Regions from separate parts of the Neobacillus sp. FW104-15D2 genome, predicted to be linked through region 2. Evidence: a T-box and tRNA genes for the amino acid it is inferred to sense, from the RefSeq annotation. Region 2 holds a T-box; the other holds one or more tRNA genes.
The links. The T-box of region 2 lies ahead of AC3WR0_RS19250 (glycine--tRNA ligase). A T-box ahead of a tRNA ligase gene usually reads a tRNA of that ligase, here a tRNA-Gly.
Positions count from the first base shown of each region.

Region 1: it has a tRNA-Gly gene. The T-box ahead of AC3WR0_RS19250 (glycine--tRNA ligase) is inferred to sense a tRNA for this amino acid. The anticodon was not compared.

Region 1 covers NZ_JBYTCJ010000024.1:73,051-83,134, forward strand. Annotated here, with positions in the region: gene AC3WR0_RS18095 (hypothetical protein) at 1-48, opposite strand, end outside; gene AC3WR0_RS18100 (PrkA family serine protein kinase) at 135-2,030, opposite strand; gene nfsA (oxygen-insensitive NADPH nitroreductase) at 2,392-3,141, opposite strand; gene trmL (tRNA (uridine(34)/cytosine(34)/5-carboxymethylaminomethyluridine(34)-2'-O)-methyltransferase TrmL) at 3,428-3,916, opposite strand; gene AC3WR0_RS18115 (amidase domain-containing protein) at 3,984-4,865, opposite strand; gene queG (tRNA epoxyqueuosine(34) reductase QueG) at 4,939-6,078, opposite strand; gene AC3WR0_RS18125 (B3/B4 domain-containing protein) at 6,190-6,858, shown strand; tRNA gene AC3WR0_RS18130 (tRNA-Gly) at 6,952-7,025, opposite strand; gene AC3WR0_RS18135 (nuclease-related domain-containing protein) at 7,243-7,458, shown strand; gene AC3WR0_RS18140 (DUF6671 family protein) at 7,436-7,855, shown strand; gene AC3WR0_RS18145 (aldo/keto reductase) at 8,196-9,158, shown strand; gene AC3WR0_RS18150 (SDR family oxidoreductase) at 9,197-9,940, shown strand; gene AC3WR0_RS18155 (YwaF family protein) at 9,972-10,084, opposite strand, start outside.
Region 2 covers NZ_JBYTCJ010000027.1:54,973-65,056, reverse strand. Annotated here, with positions in the region: gene rpoD (RNA polymerase sigma factor RpoD) at 42-1,172, opposite strand; gene dnaG (DNA primase) at 1,214-3,019, opposite strand; partial or broken gene AC3WR0_RS19265 (YaiI/YqxD family protein) at 3,056-3,491, opposite strand; gene AC3WR0_RS19260 (pyruvate, water dikinase regulatory protein) at 3,865-4,668, opposite strand; gene ccpN (transcriptional regulator CcpN) at 4,700-5,338, opposite strand; gene AC3WR0_RS19250 (glycine--tRNA ligase) at 5,581-6,963, opposite strand; T-box leader at 7,030-7,198, opposite strand; gene recO (DNA repair protein RecO) at 7,280-8,032, opposite strand; gene AC3WR0_RS19240 (YqzL family protein) at 8,066-8,209, opposite strand; gene era (GTPase Era) at 8,366-9,289, opposite strand; gene AC3WR0_RS19230 (cytidine deaminase) at 9,279-9,680, opposite strand; gene AC3WR0_RS19225 (diacylglycerol kinase family protein) at 9,875-10,084, opposite strand, start outside.

The DNA.
Region 1 (10,084 bases), on a different contig from region 2:
CATAGATCCATTATCGGGTTGATAATTTTTATCAAGTTCTTTTGCCATGTTTTATCACCTCTAATGCTTCTTTTCCCTTAAGAGGGGATTTCTAAACAAAAAAGGCCAGCACCATAAGTACCAGCCCCTTTGTTCTATCGATTTAATAAGCTTCCCACGTACCTTAAAAGGTCGTTCGCGGAAGTTGTATTGTAGCCGTGTTCATCTACAAGTCTAGCCACAACATTATTAATTTTCTTCAGCTGCTGTTCATCCGGTGTTTTTGTGGAGGTCGTAATTTTTACAACATCCTTCAAATCAGCAAATAGTTTCTTCTGGATGGCTTCTCGAAGCCGATCGTGGGAGTTATAGTCAAACCGCTTGCCTTTTCTGGCAAATGCTGAAATTCTAATTAATACTTCTTCCCTGAACGCTTTTTTTGCATTTTCGGAAATGCCAATTTGCTCTTCAATTGACCGCATTAGCTTTTCATCCGGACTGATTTCTTCTCCAGTCAGCGGATCGCGAAGCTTCGCTTTATTGCAATATGCCTCAACATTATCTAAATAGTTATCCATTAATGTCTTCGCAGACTCCTCATACGAATAAACAAAGGCCTTCTGTACTTCCTTCTTGGCAATGGTGTCGTACTCTCTTCTGGCAATAGAAATATAATTCATGTAACGCTCACGCAGTTCAGCCGTTATGGATGGATGGTGATCCAAGCCGTCCTTTAAGGACCTGAGAACATCAAGAGCATTAATGGAAGGTATTTCTTTTCTGATTATGGTGGAGGAAATACGGTTGATTACGTAACGCGGATCAATACCGCTCATACCTTCATCGGCGTGTTCTTTTTGAAGCTCTTCAATATCAGCAGAATTATAACCTTCTACGTTATCACCGTCATACAGGCGCATTTTCTTAACCAGATCAATGTCACCCTTTTTCGGCTCTTTCAGCCTAGTAAGAATTGTGAACATGGCTGCGACTTTTAAAGTATGAGGGGCAATATGAACATCTGCAACATCGCTTTCCTGGATCATTTTTTCATAAATCTTTTCTTCCTGGGTTACCTTTAAATTATATGGGATAGGCATAACGATAATCCGCGAATGAAGAGCCTCATTCTTCTTATTAGAAATAAAGGATCTGTATTCTGTTTCATTCGTATGCGCAACTATTAATTCATCCGCGCTGATCAGGGCAAACCTTCCTGCTTTAAAGTTTCCTTCCTGAGTCAGTGAAAGCAAATGCCAGAGAAATTTTTCATCACACTTCAGCATTTCCTGGAACTCCATCATTCCCCTGTTGGCTTTATTCAATTCACCATCAAACCTGTAGGCTCGCGGGTCAGATTCAGAACCAAATTCTGCAATGGTTGAAAAGTCAATACTTCCTGTTAAGTCAGCAATATCCTGGGACTTTGGATCTGAAGGACTAAAGGTACCGATTCCAGTCCGCCTGTCTTCGGAAAAGAAGATTCTTTCAACTAATACATCCTCAATCCGGCCCCCGTATTCCTCTTCGAGCCGCATCATATTCAGCGGGGACAAATTGCCTTCAATACGAATTCCATATTCCTCAATAAAATCAGTACGAAGATGATGCGGAATCAAGTGGAGTGGATCCTCATGCATTGGACAGCCTTTAATCGCAAAGACGGAGCCTTTGTCTGAACGTGTATAAGCCTCTAATCCCCGTTTCAGCATGGTAACCAATGTGGATTTACCTCCACTTACAGGACCCATTAATAATAAAATACGTTTTCTAACATCTAGCCTTTTAGCAGCAGGGTGAAAATACTCCTCAACAAGGCGTTCCAGTGCTTCCTCTAGACCAAACAGCTGGTTGCTGAAGAATTTATACTTCTTTTTACCTTTAACCTCTTCAATTCCAGCATCTTTGAGCATATTATAAACCCGTGAGTGTGCAGATTGAGCAATCCATGGCTTTTCTTTCAGCAAGTTAAGATAATCCCTGAAACTTCCTTCCCAGCGAAGCTTTTCCTCTTCTTCTCGATAGTGTTCAATCTTTTTTAAAATATCCATTAGGTCAGGTCCTCCCCCTGTCGCTTTATCAGAGACGATTAATATACTCTATGCTCATGTTTATTTGAACATTCTCATTACCAGTTAATCCCAAAATACTTTTCCTTCATGAAAAAATAAGCTTTACGTTTTCATAGGCTAGGAAATAGGCTATAATGTTACTATATGTTTGTATAATAAAAATGCTAAAAAGGGGGCTTACATAATTATGGGTACTGTACTAGTCGTCGCTGTTATGATTACTTTTATTGCTGCCATATTTACAGCCGGATACAATGATAAGCCAGGAACACCAAACAAGTAAGTGTAAATAAAAAAGGCTGCCATTGGCAGCCCTTTTTTATTTTGACAAAAAAATTTTTTAATGCAAATCCATTTTATTTTTTTGAACAAATTCTTTCATGTACATACGCACGCGTCTTTCAAGCATTAATGCCATCTGCTCTGTCCAGCGGTCCTTCCGTTTGCCCTCTGTTCTTTCCTCATAATAACTTGAAATCAGAGCATCATATTCATCCAGCTGTCTTTCGTATACCTCTTTATCCTGCTGATACTCTTCTTCATGGTATACATGCTCCAGCGGAAGACGTGGTTTAATATCGGGATCCTGGTCTGGATAACCCACCGCCATTCCGAAAAGCGGGATCACGCGTTCAGGCGTTTTTAAAATTTCTTTTACCTCTGGAAGATTATTTCTAATTCCCCCTATATAACAGATGCCCAACCCGAGAGACTCTGCTGCAACAGCTGCATTTTGAGCTGCAAGTGAAGCATCGATAAGGCCAACCATAAATTTTTCCGTGCTTTCTATAGAAGGGAGAACATCCTTTCCTTCTCTTTTTCCAATTAGCTCATGCCTGTGAAGATCAGCGCAAAAAACGAAAAAGTGCCCGTTGTTGTCAACATAAGACTGGTTTCCAACAAGTTCAGCGAGCTTTCGCTTCTTTTCTTTATCTTTTATACCAATAATCGAATAGGCTTGTACAAAGCTAGAGGTCGAAGCCGATTGGGCAGAACCTACAATCAGCCTAATCTGTTCATCTGTTAAAGACTGATCCTTAAACTTCCGAATAGAACGGTGGCTTTGTAAAAGTGAAATAACGTCATTCATTTCAATTCTCCTTTCCTCATACCAAAATAATTCAACCCAAACACTATGTAAAAAATAAAGAAAACAAGGCGGCTGCCGAGCTTTGTAACGGCAGCGCATATTTGTACTAATTACTCTCTAAACGGTACATCCTCGCCTTTTCTTCGTGCGAGGCAAAGCCAGCTAAGCTTTCCTTGTCCTTTGCCTTTGCCTTTGCCTTCGCCTGACTAGGATATCCAGCCCGTCGTTCGTTCAGAATTTATGAATATTCTCTGATTAGGCAAACAGGCCGCTTGTCGACCTGTTTTTAATCGTTAAATTCTTTTAAAAGACCTGGGTAGTTTTGCTGGCGCAGCGCCTCGTAAACAAGGATTGCAGCCGTATTTGAAAGATTTAAGGACCGAATATTATCATTCATCGGGATACGAAGACTGGTTTCTTTATTTTTTTCCCTTACTTCCTCTGGCAACCCGGTTGTTTCACGGCCAAAAATAAAATAATAATCCTTGCTCGGATCACTATAATCAAAAGAAGAATGCGGCTTTTTCCCAAACTTGGTCAAATAAAAAAATTGACCGCCTTCATTCTTTTCATAAAATTCATCCAAGGAATCGTAATAAGCAATTTCCACGTGCTCCCAGTAATCTAATCCCGCTCTCTTCAGCATTTTGTCGTCGGTAGAGAAGCCAAGGGGGCGGATTAAATGAAGCCTTGTTCCAGTTCCGGCACAGGTTCTCGCGATATTTCCAGTATTAGAAGGGATTTGCGGCTGATATAAAACTACATGCAATGCCAAATTTTTCACCTCATATAAATAAATCTAACAGCTATTATACCACTCCTGCCCTCTCATACAACCGAACTTACCTCTCGCCCAAGATCGAATAGAACTTGTATTTAATATTAGGGGTATAGGCCGTCGAGTCTGTATATGCCCAATACCTCATCCGGCTATTGTAAGTGTGCGCATTGACTAGAGGCATTCCGTTTGCATCCTTGGCTACAACAATCGTATTGTGGTCAAAGCGTCCATCTCCCTGAAAATCATAGCAAATAACATCCCCAGGAAGAAGCAGCTCTGGCCTGCTTACTAATTTTGCCCCTAGCCCCGATTTAGAATTGTCCAGAAAGAGTCTCAATGAATTTGCCACTGCCCAGCTATAACTGTAATTTTGCCCCTTGATCCACCATCCCGTTTGACGGTTTGGATAACCTCTCATAGGCACACCACCTGCGTGCAGGCATTGGGATATAAAACTAGTACAGTCATTTTGAAATTTTCTATATGCAGGGTTGTAGTCATTCCACCATCTCTCAGCGTACTGAACAGCTCTGAGCCGATTGTATTCAAATGTACCTCTGTCATCATTTTCTTCTTCCTGCCGCCAAAGGTCAGGTTCGCTGTCTATCTTTATGCTACCATCATCAGGTATAATTTCATTGTCTTCCACCAAAACATTCTTATAAAATTTAGCTTCCCTTTGCTCAACCTCTTCCTCTATATAAAGAGTTCCCTTCTGTTTGATTAAATATTGAAAATGGAGCTGATATTTGGCCTTGCTAAACTCTTCATCTGCGGCTTTTTCAAGTATCTTTCCTGTCGCTTTTACCTTTACGATCTCTGCTGATCTTTTCATACAGGCGTCAATTTTTAATTGTGCTTGTTCCGAAATTTCCTCATCTCTCGATGCACTTACATAATGCTGAATTCTTTTTTCCAAAAAATCCTGAAGCTGCTTACGCATATATCATCGCTCCTTTCTTTTCATACATATGATAGAAAAAGCAATTCAATCAAAAAAATAAAGGAGCCAGTGTTTAAACCAGCTCCTTTGCCAATTTCAGGCCTTTTTCAATTTCTTCCAGTACTTCAGGGTCCTTTTCTTTAAGCATAGCTATCTCAAGTTCATTTTGAGCTAACTCCCCGCCAATTTTTCCGATTGCCCAGGCAGCAGTTCCGCGAATAACTGGCCGAGGATCATCCTTCATAGCCTCGATTAATTGCTCTAAAGCGGATTTGTCTCTAAAAAATGCTAAGGCAAGGATCGCGTTACGCTGAATAGGTTTTTTTCCTCTCCACGATCCTGAAACGTAGCCAAACCTCTCTCTAAAGTCCTTGTTGCTAATTTTAATAAGAGGTTTTAATAGAGGTTTTGCAGCTTCTGGGTCTGGCTCCATTTCTGTATGAAAGTGAAAATTCTTTCCCTTGTTAACGGGGCATACTGTTTGACAGGTATCACATCCGTAAACCCTGTTACCAATCTCCTCCCTGAATTCGTCCGGAAGGAATCCTTTTGTTTGGGTAAGGAAGGCGATACATCTATTAGCATTTAGCTGTCCTCCCTGGACTAGCGCACCGGTTGGACATGCATCAAGGCATTTCGAACATGTTCCACACTGATCCTCGATAGGCTTGTCTGCCTCGAAGGGTAAGTTTGTAATCATCTCACCTAAATAAACAAACGATCCAAATTCAGGGGTTATAATAGAGCAGTTTTTCCCGCTCCAGCCAATCCCGGCTCGTTCCGCAACCGCCCTATCTGAAAGCTCTCCGGTATCGACCATGGACTGCAGCTTTGCTTCAGGCAATTTTGTTTTGATAAACTCTTCTAATTTCCTGAGTCTGTCTCTAAGTATATGATGATAGTCCTGTCCCCAGGATGCGCGGCAAAAGATACCTCTTCTTTCGCCCTTTTTTCCCTGAATATGAACAGTCATTTTCGAAGGGTAAGCAAGTGCTATAGAGATAATAGACTGTGCATCTTTTAGAAGGAGCGATGGATTGACACGTTTTTCAGTATCTGGCTCTTCAAAACCGGATTGATAATTTAACTCCTGCTGGCGAACAAGCCTATTTTTCAGCTCTAGAAAAGGAGCAGCGCTCGTAAATCCAATTTTATCAATGCCAATTGTCTTGCTGTAAGCAATTACTTCTTCTTTTAATCGATTGAAATCCATTTACGAACCTCCTTCCCTGTTTAGTTTTATATAAAGGCGTCAGCCTGTATGGTTAATGATTACATCTTATTTATGATAAACTATTTTTAATGAATTTTGGAGGGTGAAACAATGGAAATTACTCTGTCATCCCAGTTAAAAGAGCTGGTTCCCGGCTTTAAAGTGGGAATCATTCAATACAGCGGTATTACAGTTGGGGATTCGCCGCAAATGCTAAAAGGAAGGCTTCAGCTCTTTCAGGAATCCATCTTTTTTGAACTTGAGGACAAAAGCGTTACTGACCTGCCAGGTATACAGGAATGGCGCAGCATTTTCAAAATGACGGGCAAGGACCCAAACCGCTACCGCCCTTCCTCAGAGGCACTATTCCGCAGGATTAAAAAACAAAACTACCTTACCTCTGTCCAAAGTGCCATTGATATTAACAACTTTTTTTCGCTGCAATACCAGGTGCCTATTGGGGTTTATGATGCAGATAAGTTGAGTGGTGCTGTTGAAATTCGAGTTGGCGCACAAGGAGAGGAATATGAGGGGCTGAACGGAAGAACTAATTCTTTAGAAGGTCTGGTGATTTCCGCAGATGACGAAAGCCCTTTTGGAAGCCCATTCGTCGACTCGGCCAGAACACCAGTAACTAAAGAAACAAAAAATGCCCTGCAGATTATTTATTTATCTCCATCCACAAATGAAGAAAATGCAAGAAATCTCACCGCGTCACTTATGAATATGTTCATACAGATTCATGGCGGTGATGGAACATATGATGTTTTGGGATGCTGATGCATCCTTTTTTTGCAAAAAGCATCTCTTTTACAGGACATGAAAAAACGCAGCGCTTCATTATTTTTAACGAAACACTGCGTTGGCTATGTATGGAGCGGGTGATGGGAATCGAACCCACGACATCAGCTTGGAAGGCTGGAGTTTTACCATTAAACTACACCCGCATATTTAAATGCTCTTAACGAATCAACTACTATATAATACAAGATTTTTCCGATTTGGTCAAGAGGTTTTTGTGGAAATTTGTCGAATTTATTTCGTATTGAGAGGGAATAAGGGCCTGTAACAAAACTTTATACAGAAGAAAGGATGTGAAGGAATGTTAATAAAATCGCGAAATGAACCGGAAGAATTATTATTATTAAGGATCCTGAATACACGGTGGAACCTCGATCCAAAGGAGGCTTCGAATTACTTGCACTTGAAAAAGGCTATTTAGGTGAGAAGCAATATGATTTGTTATTAAAAGATCTTACAGGTGATTGGCTGATTTTAAATGATCTTTTGTTTGATTGTAATAACACCTTATTTCAAATTGATTCTTTATTGATTTCTCAAAGTACCATTTACCTCTTTGAAGTTAACACGATTTTTTGAACAGTTATCTAGAAAATCCGCCAAATTATATGGCAAGCCGTTTAAACTTGCCGAAAGATTGACCTCATTACACTTGAATGAATCTCCCTATTCTCGAGTACCTGCATATACTTTTGAACAAATTAAAAAAGGGATTACCTGTTCATCCTGTCATTCTTTTATAAGGGAATTCGATACAAAGATTTTAGTTTGCAATAAGTGCGGCTACAAAGAAAGTATATCAGCCGCCATCCTAAGAAGTGTTGAAGAGTTTAAACTTCTGTTCCCGGATAAGAAAATAACTACGAATGTCATTTATGAGTGGTGTAATATAATTCACTCTAAAAGAGCAATTAGAAAAGCTCTTTATAATAAATACCAAGCCCATGGAAAAGCTAGAGCAATTTATTTTATCTAATCTGAATCACTAAGCACATTCGATGGTCCCCTATTGTTACCCCTTTTACTTCTCGCTACCTTTTTGGGGCACAACACTAACCCTATCGTTACCCCTTTTACTTTAGCAAAGCCATATGGGGTAACAATACTAACCCTATCGTTACCCCTTTTACTTTGGCAAAGCTTTTGGGGTAACAATACTGGGTTCACTATCTCCTCCTTTAGTTATCCATTTTCCATTTATCTTTATTTCCCTCTTCCCTTTTATCAAAAACTAATATCAGTTCATTAATCTTGTTTTTTTCTTCTCTAATAGTTAATAATGTATGTGTTAAAAACTTATGGAGGTGGGATTAAGTATGAGATATGTTAAATTGAAACATCAAGAAATTCCTGCGATTGCACTTGGTACCTGGTCATGGGGAAATGGTGTAAATGGCGGAGATGCTGTTTTTGGTAATAATCTTACCGGTGAGGATTTAAAGCCTGTTTTTGAAGCCGCTATGAAGGCTGGGTTTAATTTGTGGGATACTGCGGCTGTTTATGGAATGGGTGCTTCTGAAACAATTTTAGGAAGTTTTATTAAGGGACGAAACGATTTCTTAATTTCAACGAAATTTACACCTCGAGGAACCCAGCCAGAAGATGCTATGGAAGAAATGCTAGCTGGAAGCTTTGATAGACTCGGTGTGGATTTCACAGATATTTACTGGATCCACAATCCTAATGATGTGGAAAGATGGACATCAAAACTAATTCCTCTTATGAAAAGTGGAAAAGTAAAACATGCTGGAGTTTCTAATCATAATTTAGAGGAAATAAAGTTAGCTGCGTCTATTTTAGAAAAAGAAGGTTTGCAGCTATCAGCCGTACAAAACCATTATAGTCTGCTTTACCGTTCCTCTGAGGAAGCTGGCATTATTGATTGGTGTAATCAGAATAAAGTTTTATTCTTTTCTTATATGGTATTAGAACAAGGTGCATTAACAGGAAGCTATAGCTCCAAAAATCCTTTTAAAACTGGGACAAGAAGAGGAGAAGCTTTTACTTCCGAGGTTTTAGAAAAGCTTGATAACTTAATTGATGTAATGAACACAATCGGAAAAAAACATAACGCAGATCCTGCCCAAATTGCTATGTCTTGGGCAATTGCAAAACATACTGTGCCAATTATCGGTGTAACAAAGCCAAAACACATTGAGAGTGCTATTACCGCAGTCGATATTGTCTTAAATGAGCAGGAAATTAAGGAATTGGAAGAAGCGGCAAAGGCTACCGGAGTTGAGGTTAAAGGAGCTTGGGAAAAAAGTATGACTGAATAAGCCATAAGACATTTTTAAAAATCAGGGAGGTATTCAGATTGACTATTGAAGGTAAGGTTGTTGTTATTACAGGAGCCAGCAGCGGTATCGGACAAGCGGCTGCTGAAAAACTCGCAAGCTTGGGTGCAAGGGTCGTCTTGTCAGCAAGAAGAACAGAACGTTTACAAGAAACAGTCAATCGTATTAAAGAGGCTGATGGTGAAGCCTCTTATTACTCTGCAGATGTCACCTCTCTGGAGGAGATGCAAGACCTGGCAAGTTTTGCTCTTGAAGCTTATAATCGGATCGATGTTTGGATTAATAATGCCGGCTTAATGCCGCTCTCTTTTATGAATAAATTAAAAGTGAATGAGTGGAATCGCATGGTGGATGTAAATATTAAGGGTGTCCTGAATGGCATTGCTGCTGCTATTCCTACAATGGAAAAACAAAAAGAAGGCCATATTCTAAATGTTTCATCTGTTGCCGGACACCGAGTTGGTATGGCTGGTGCGGTATATAGTGGGACAAAGTTTGCCGTCCGCGCGATTACTGAAGGTCTTCGTATGGAATTATCTCCAACCTCTAAAATCAGAACGACCATTATTTCGCCAGGAATGGTAGAGACTGAGCTGTTTGAAACGATCACGGATGAGGATGCTATAGACGCTTTGAAATCACGCGCAACCAGTCAGCCATTAAAAGCAGAGGATATTGCCAATGCCATTGCCTATGCAATCGAACAACCTGAATGGGCGTCTGTGAACGAGATCATCATAAGACCGACTACCCAAGGAAGTTAATGTTAAAGACCACATTGAATTGTGGTCTTTTTTATCTCTTTTTTATTTTTCTTTTTATCCAAAAAGGACTGTATATAATATAAAAGCATAAAATCATCACAAGCTCCAGTGAGATTAAATACCAGGGCCAGGGTCCAAGATAAT
Region 2 (10,084 bases):
TAAGAAGTAAACTATTTTTCAACAATGGCTTTATATAAATTTTATTCTAGAAAATCCTTAAGCCTTTTGCTTCGGCTTGGATGTCTCAATTTCCGTAGAGCTTTTGCTTCGATTTGGCGAATACGCTCACGTGTTACGCCGAAGACCTTACCCACTTCTTCAAGTGTACGTGTACGTCCGTCATCAAGACCAAAACGAAGGCGAAGAACGTTTTCTTCTCTGTCGGTAAGAGTATCAAGAACGTCTTCCAGCTGTTCCTTCAATAGCTCGTAGGCTGCATGTTCTGAAGGTGAAGTTGCATCCTGGTCTTCAATGAAATCGCCAAGATGGGAATCATCCTCTTCACCAATCGGAGTCTCAAGTGATACCGGCTCCTGAGCAATTTTCAAAATTTCCCTTACCTTATCAGGTGTTAAATCCATATCTTCTGCAATTTCCTCCGGTGTTGGTTCGCGTCCCAGATCCTGAAGCAACTGACGCTGGACCCTTATTAGCTTATTAATGGTTTCCACCATATGAACCGGAATACGAATGGTTCTTGCCTGGTCAGCGATTGCACGGGTAATTGCTTGTCGAATCCACCATGTTGCATAAGTACTGAATTTGTACCCCTTACGGTAATCAAACTTTTCAACAGCTTTTATAAGACCCATATTACCTTCCTGGATAAGATCAAGGAAAAGCATACCGCGGCCAACATAACGTTTTGCAATACTTACAACCAGACGCAGGTTTGCTTCTGCAAGGCGGCGTTTTGCTTCTTCGTCCCCTTCTTCAATCCTTTTAGCAAGGCTGATTTCCTCTTCAGCTGAGAGAAGATCTACACGGCCGATTTCTTTAAGGTACATACGGACGGGATCATTAATTTTAACGCCTGGAGGAACGCTTAAATCATTTAGATCAAATTCCTCGTCACTGCCCTTAGTTAACTGCTTGGCGTCTGGGTCTTCATCCTCATCACTGTCTCCGATCAATTCAACGCCTTGATCGCCAAGAAATTCATAAAATTCATCCATTTGATGCGAGTCCAATTCAAAAACGGATAATTTTTCCGCTATATCATCATAGGCAAGGACACCGGTTTTCTTACCCAGTACCGTTAACTGGTCTTTTACTTGTTCAACGGTCAATTCATTTTCGACCTCTTTTGAACGTGCTGATTTTTCAGCCATTTGTCCCCCTCCTTCTAAAAATCACAACTTCCAAATGGGATCTATAAGGATTTGCGTAATTGAATGATTTGCATTGCTATCGATGCTGCCTTGCTAAAATCTTTTTGGCGCTCAGCTTCATTTTGTTCAGCTTGCATTTCCTTTATTTTTAGCAGTTTTTGATAATTCAACACCTGTTTGATATAATCAGTTAATTCCTTATCCATCACGTCTTCATTTATAGGCATCATTTCAATGTCTGCCACAATTCTTCTAAGTTTATCATCATTAATATAATTTAAAAACGCGTTAGAATCAGGATTAGAAGTATCTTCGTAGAAGCCAAATAAATAAGTAATAATTGCCTGATGTTCATCTATGTTGAAGGTGCTGCCATTTAATAGGTCCTGGACCTTGAAGGCAATCTCCCTGTTTTTTAACATATGTGCGATCAAGCTACGCTCAGCATTGTGATGAGCAGGCTTTAATCCTGCTGTCTGCCTGATTAATGGTTTTTGAATGGGAGGTGGTGATCCCCGGTTCTGCTTATTCCTTTCCGGGGCAGCATATGTCTGAAGCTGCTGATTTAATGCCTCAAGCGATAATGAAAATTCACTCGCAATCTGCCTCAGATAAAGGTCCCTTTCAACCGCTTTAGTCAATTGGGATATTTCCTTTAATACTTGTTCGATATAAGCCAGCCTATCTCCTTCATCCTGAAGATTTTTTCCTCTTCTATAATAAAGAAATTTAAAGGACATCCAGGTAAGGCTTGAACCTATTACTTCATTCCTAAATTTCTCGGAACCCATTTTTTTTATATATTCATCTGGATCCATGCCATCTGGCATAAGAGCAACCTTAATCTGGAGCCCTGCCTCGTTTAGCATGTTTCCAGCGCGGAAAGCGGCCCCAATCCCAGCTTTATCGGAGTCATAACAAATCGTAACACTGCCTGTATTTTGGCGGATTAGTGAGATATGCTCGGCTGTAAGAGAAGTTCCCATTGTTGCTACTCCATTTTCCACACCGGAACGGTCAGCAGCAATGACATCAGCAAATCCCTCAAAAAGGACAATTTGCTGCGTTCTTCTTATATTTGGTTTTGCTAAATGAAAGTTATATAAAACTTTACTTTTATTAAAGATTGGCGTTTCGGGGCTATTCAAATACTTGGGCTCTTCCGCCCCCAAAGATCTCCCGGAAAACGCAATCGTTTTGCCATGTCGGTCAAGTACCGGAAACATTATCCGATCCCTGAAACGGTCAAAATAGGTTCCGTCCTTTTCCCTTTTGATAATCAATCCCGCTTTTTCCATCAATTCAGGCTTTAAATCCCGCTTCGTTAAAAATTTAACGACAAAATCCCACGAATTAAGCGAATAGCCAATTTCAAATTTATCAATGGATTCTCTCGTAAAACCCCTGTTAAGCAGGTATTCTAGTGCGTCCTGACCCTCTTTTGTATTTACCAGCAAGTGATGGTAAAATTTCTTTAAAAGGTCGTGGGCATCGAGCATCGCCTGTAGTTCGGGTGAGATTCCTTTTTCATTCCCAGAGGTTTGTAAGCTAATATCAAGTTCAATATTTGCCCGTTCAGCCAGCTTTAAGGCTGCCTCCTGAAAGGATAGCCCCTCAAGATCCATTAAAAATGAAAAAACGTTTCCACCGGCACCACAGCCAAAACAATGAAAAATTTGTTTATCTGGTGCGACAGAAAAAGACGGTGTATTTTCTCCATGGAAAGGACATAATCCGAAGTAATTTCGCCCGTGCTTTGTAAGTTGAACATGATCACTTATTAGTTCAACAATATCTACACCCTGACGAATTTGGTTGATTTTTTCTTCGGCAATACGCTCTGCCATGAAAACAACTCCATTTTTCTAAAAAAAGTATAGCGTTTATCCCACTGCAATATTCGACAAAATGTTTGTCAATTCCTTCACAAACCGTTCCCGGTCGGAAGATAATAAGGGTTTTGGCCCTTTTCCACACTCTCACTGCGGCATGCCTTTGCACTTGAAAAACGCATATCAAGAGCTGTCAAAATTCCTTTTTCTTCAAATAAAGTTCCCCTTGGAGATAGAACATAAACCCCTTTCAGAAGAAGGGCAGAAGCGAGGCCAATATCCTGGGTAACTGCAATATCTCCTTTAGCAGCATGATTCATAATAAAAAGATCAGCCGCTTCCTTTCCGACATCCACATATTTCCACTCCACGTGTGTAAATCGTTTATTACGTGGTTATATGAAGCAACAAAAAGGACTGTTATTGAAAAGCAAGAGGTAATTTCGACAATTTCTTCTTTAGCCGGACAGGAATCTGCTCTACAAATATAGTGGGAACGCCAATTTCATTAGTACTAATTCTACATCACTCCGTATAATCCTTCTTGCCTCAATAACTTTTCTTTGCCAACGACCATTTATAAAGCAAGAAAGAACTTATTTGATCAAATACAGATTATGTCGAATATTTTTCAAGAGCCTCCCTTGACATCTCACAATAAATAGTTTATTCGTTCAAACCAAAGTCTAAACCTAATAACATACATTTTTATCACAATTTTTTATTATAGTACATTGTTTAATATTTTTCCATTAATTTTTACTTTAGAAATTTACTTTTTAATACTTATTAAATTCTTTAAAGCGATGTCCCAAATTATAGAAAAATGCACATAACCGTTTTGATTATGTGCAGGAAGTTCATCTTTTATGTATAAAATTTAAAATTTCATTTGCTGTTTCTTCGACCGCTTTATTGGTTACATCGATGATAGGACAATTAATTCGGGAAACCACTTTTTCAAAAAATACAAGCTCTTCCTTTATCCGTTCAATATTAGCGTAGCTTGCCTGATCGTTAAGACCGAGGGATATTAATCTTTCACGCCGGATGTTATTCAGTTTTTCAGGGCTGATTTTTAATCCAAAGCATTTTTCAGGCGGAACTTTATAAAGCTCTTCAGGTGGCTCGACCTCTGGAACAAGAGGGACATTAGCTACCTTTAAGCGCTTTAGAGCAAGGTATTGGGAAAGGGGGGTTTTGGACGTTCTTGATACCCCAATTAAAACAATATCAGCTTTCATTATTCCACGTGGATCACGACCATCGTCATACTTAACAGCAAATTCAATAGCCTCAACCTTTTTAAAATAATCCTCGTCAAGCTTACGAACTAGGCCAGGTTCACAAAGAGGTACTTTTCCGGTTAACTCTTGAATTTGATCCATTAATGGACCAATTAAGTCACAAGCATAAATTCCTTCTTTTTCTGCTGCTTTTTGAATATATTCCCTCATATCAGGCTTCACAAGTGTAAAGGCAATCATACCTTTGTCCATTTTTACAAGAGAAATTACCTCGTCAATATGTTCTTTGTCCTCTACATAAGGAAATCTTTTAAGAATCATTCCTGAACCGTTAAACTGGGTTATTGCCGCCTTTGTAACTAATTCAGCCGTTTCCCCGACAGAATCAGAGACGACATAAATAACTGGTATACTCATTATTCCCCACCATCTCCTCTTTTTGAGTTTTTTACATACCTTCTTCTCCCAGAGCAACAAAAGCCTTGGCTATATTAGTTTTTGTCACACGGCCGATGACTTCAAAACCTTTTTCTGTCTTCTTCACTACAGGAAGTGCATCAATTTGTTTATCAATCAATTTTTTTGCAACTTCAATAAGAAGATCATCTCTCTCACATATAGTAATATTCGGCATCCTCGTCATAATAATGTTGACTGGAAGACTTGCTAGCTCCTGTTTGCCAATACTGGCCCGTAAAAGATCCTTTCGAGATAGAACTCCCACAAGCAGTGAATTTTGGTCGACTACAAATAGAGTGCCTACATCCTCCAAAAACATAGAAACGATGGCATCATATACGGAAACATTTTCATTTACCACTACGGGAATCGACTGGTATTCTCTGACAAATATTTTTTGCAGATTTTCGGTCAGAAGCTGTGTACCAGACTTTCCTGTATAAAAATACCCCACGCGCGGGCGAGCATCCAAAAAACCAGCCATAGTTAGTATTGCCAAATCAGGCCGCAAAGTGGCTCTTGTTAAATTTAACTGATCTGCTATATGTTCACCGGTAATCGGTCCATTATCCTTTACAATTTGCAGAATTTTCTCCTGTCGTTTGTTAAGTTCTATTGTCCTCACCACCTTTAAGTATCATTTAAGACGAAACGGATATACTTTTCCTCCTTGAAACAACAAAAGAGTTATACTTATATAAAAACATTATATACCAATCCAAGTAAATGGAAAGGCAGTTGGAACGATAGTTTTTGAAAAAATAAAGAAAGTACGGCTTAAATCAGCCGCACTTTTCTTTGTTACTGTTTTCCGGTTGAGGGTCGGTCTTTCGTTTACGGAAGAACAATTCGGTCATTTCTAATGTATAATTAGAAACTAATTTTCTCTTGTAAGAAGTTTACTAGCTCAGTAATAGGAAGTCTTGTCTGTTCCATTGTATCCCTGTCTCTGACAGTTACCATTTTGTCTTCAACAGAATCGAAATCGAAAGTAATGCAATATGGTGTACCGATTTCATCATGTCTGCGGTATCGTTTTCCTATTGAGCCAGCTTCATCATAATCCACAAGAAAATGCTTTGAAAGTTCTTCATATACACCTCTTGCATTCTCAGAAAGCTTTTTGGACAATGGAAGTACAGCTGCTTTAAATGGCGCTAAAGCAGGATGAAAATGCATAACTGATCTTGACGTACCATCTTCGAGCTGCTCTTCATCATAAGCATCGATTAAATAAGCAAGGGTAACCCTGTCAGCGCCCAGGGATGGCTCTATACAATACGGAACATACTTTTCATTGGTTTCAGGATCATTATAATGAAAATCTTCACCTGAAAATTGCATATGCTGTTTTAAGTCGTAATCTGTTCTGGAGGCAATGCCCCATAACTCGCCCCAGCCAAATGGAAATTTGTATTCAAAGTCAGTTGTAGCATTACTATAATGAGACAATTCATCTTCTGAATGATCACGTAATCTTAAATTTTCTCTTTTTAAACCAAGAGATATTAACCATTGCTCGGCATACTGTTTCCAGAAATCAAACCACTTTAGTTCCTCCCCAGGCTTACAGAAAAACTCTAATTCCATTTGCTCAAACTCGCGTGTACGGAAGGTAAAGTTACCTGGAGTTATCTCGTTTCTAAAGCTTTTGCCAATTTGGGCAATACCAAAAGGTAATTTTTTTCTCATAGTACGCTGAACATTTTTGAAGTTTACAAAAATGCCTTGTGCTGTTTCAGGACGAAGAAAGATTTCATTTGTACTAGTTTCGGTAACACCCTGAAATGTTTTAAACATTAGATTAAATTGACGGATACCCGTGAAATCGTGGCTGCCACAATCAGGACAAGCAATATTATGCTCCTTAATTAATTCTTCCATTTTTTCAAATGGGAGGCCATCAACCACTAGCTCAATTCCTTTTTCATCAAGAGCATTTTCAATTAGCTTATCTGCACGGTGGCGAGCTTTACAATTTTTACAATCAATCATTGGGTCATTAAAGTTGCCAATATGTCCTGACGCCTCCCAAGTCCTTGGGTTCATCAGGATGGCTGCATCAATACCAACATTATAAGGGGACTGTTGAACAAACTTTTTCCACCATGCCTGTTTAATATTGTTCTTTAATTCCACTCCAAGCGGACCATAGTCCCAAGTATTTGCCAAACCTCCATATATTTCAGATCCAGGAAATACAAATCCCCTGTGTTTCGCATGTGAAACAATCTGCTCCATACTTACGCTCATCATTTTTCTCTCCTTTAAGGTTAATAAAATGGAAAATAAAAAAACTCCCATCCTCTATGCGCATCGCATAGGGACGAGAGTTACCCGCGGTTCCACCCTAATTGCCGCAAAAGCGGCCTCTTTAAATAAGATTGCTCAGGAATGCCTTCCTCCGGTCTCTATAACCCGGCTTCCACTGTCCCGGGATCGCTTAATACAGAGGAGCCAAAGTACTCCTTTCCGTCACTGCAATTAATTAACTTTAAACAGATATTAACCAAAACAGCAATCATTGTCAACATGAATGGTTAATGTTCTAATTGTATATGAAAAAATTTTATATAAGTCCCTTTAGATTATCCATGGAATCAAGGAATTTCTTTGACTTAAGATGAAGTCCCGAATATTCCTCATAGTAAGCTGAGATTACCTTTTTCAGTTCAGCTTTTGTTTCCTCTTTAACTGATATATTTCCAAGCCTTGAAAGGTCAAAATAATAAAATATTCTTAAAAGCTTTACAGCTGCAGCTGATATTTTAAAGTGATACGGGTCTTTTTCAAGACAGCGGTGGCAGATAAATCCTCCCTCTCTGACTGAAAAAGAGAATTGGCCCTCCATACTGCCACAAACTGCACATTGATTCAATATAGGATGTAGCCCAAGTACATTCAGTATCTTCAATTCAAAAATATTCTTGAGCACCTCTGGATCATAACCCTCATCCAAGTAATGAAGCGTTTGAAAAAGCAGCTCAAACAAAAATGGGTCGGGCTTTCTATCATCTGTGCTTTTATCTGTCAGCTCCACAATATAACTCGCGTAGGCAGTTAAAAAAATATCTTCCCTTATGGATCGCAAAGATGAAATCATTTCGCCCTGCTGAAGAGTTCCGAGTCCCGACCCCTTTTGAACAAGGAAGTATCCATGTGTAAAGAGCTGAGAGATGGCAGCAAGGCGGCTGTTTGTTTTTTTTGCTCCTCTTGCCATCGCCCCAATTTTGCCCCACTCACGTGTATAAAGAGTAACTATTTTATTTGTTTCACTATAATCCGTATTTCTTATGACGATGCCTTCGCATTTTTCGAGCATTTTAAGCCACCATCCATTTATGGAAGGTCAAACTTATGAAACAGGAGAATCCATTGTTGCTAGTTCATCATCCAGAGTCCCGGGTCTGTCTTGTCTTTCCTTCTCAAGCTCTTTAAAGAGAAGATATGTGTCAATGTTACCTGTTTCACTGAAAACCTTCCAGGTAAAATCCAACATTCAAAACCCCACCTTTCAATATTTATACTAGCATTTACAAATTCAAAACCTTACATTTATCATAGCCTGCCATCCTAAAATCATGAGTACTAAAAACTGTTAATCCAGAGCATGCATAATTTCCCTTGACTACTAATAATCTAATTAGGGCTCAAATTAATATTCGTCATCCCTGAATCCAAAGTCACGAAGCTGGGAGGCTTTATTTCTCCAATCCTTCTGAACCTTCACCCAAAGCTCCAGAAAGACCTTTGAGCCGAGAAGATTTTCAATATCCATTCTTGCTCGTTTTCCAATCTCTTTCATCATGGCTCCTTGTTTTCCGATAACAATGCCTTTTTGTGAATCTCTTTCCACAATAATTGTTGCCATGACATTGATAACATCCTTATCCTGGCGCCGTTCCATCTTATCGATTAATACTGCCAGAGAGTGAGGAATTTCTTCCCGTGTCAGATGAAGCGCCTTTTCCCTGATTAATTCTGAAACGATAAAACGCTCAGGATGGTCTGTAACCTGATCCGCCGGGTAAAATTGCGGCCCTTCAGGCATATAACCTTTAATTTGATCCAACAATCGATCAACATTATTGCCTTCAAGGGCAGAAATAGGAATAATTTCTTTAAAAGAATACTTTTCTTTATAAGATTCCATGATTGGAAGCAGATCATCGGGATGAACCTGATCAATTTTGTTAATAACAAGGAATACTGGGGTTTTTATTGATTGAAACTTTTCAAGGATAAATTCCTCACCCCGGCCAAAGCCTTCCTCTGCATTAACCATAAAAAGAACAAGATCCACCTCTTTGAGTGTATTTTGAGCTACTTTCATCATAAAGTCGCCGAGTTTATGCTTTGGTTTGTGAATTCCTGGTGTATCAATAAAAATCAGCTGTGCATCCTCAAGTGTAAGGACACCCTGTACTTTATTTCTAGTAGTTTGCGGTTTATCACTCATAATTGCGATCTTTTGTCCGATAACGCGGTTCAGGAAAGTTGATTTCCCAACGTTTGGCCTTCCGATAATAGAAATAAAGCCTGATTTATATCCTTGATTGTTGTTCATATTAGTTTCCATTTAGATCCTCCGGTGAAAAAGCCCCTGGCAGAAGTTCCCTTACAGTTAACTCTTGTATATCCCCTTTAAGGTTGGTTAAAACCACTACCATCTCTTTATCGCAAAGCTCAGCAATAACCTGCCTGCAGGCACCACAGGGCGAGCACGGACGGTCTGTATCAGCCACGACTGCAAGCATAGAATAATTCTTATCACCTTCTGAAAAGGCTTTAAAGAGTGCTGTGCGCTCTGCACAGTTGCACATTGTATATGCCGCATTTTCTATATTGCATCCTCGGTATACCTTGCCGTCACTAGTTAATAAAGCTGCTCCAACAGGGAAATTAGAATAAGGAACGTAAGCCATTTCCCTAGCCTTTTTTGCTTCTTCAATAAGTTCATTGATATTCAAGATGATACTCCCTTTCCAGCGGAAAAAGTTGGGATATATTTATTTTACCTCAAAACCAGCGGCTTTTCATTATTTGTAGCAAAATCGTAATAAAAAATTTAGAATTTTCTCATAACATTAAGGCATTATTTAACTTGCCTGCCTTGTCATTTTAACGGAACGTGATATCGTTTTCAAATGGCCATGAAAAAAGCCTATAAAAAGGCGTTAATAATCTTAGGAAGAAAAATAAACAGCCCTATAATAGCTGAAACAATGGAAAATCCAAAAACTGCCGCTGCGGCAATATCCTTTGCCTGTTTTGCCAGAGGGTGAAAGTCCTTTGTAACAAGGTCTACCACCCTTTCCATTGCCGTATTCATTAATTCCAAAGAGATTGTTCCGCCAATAGCTAGTATGATACA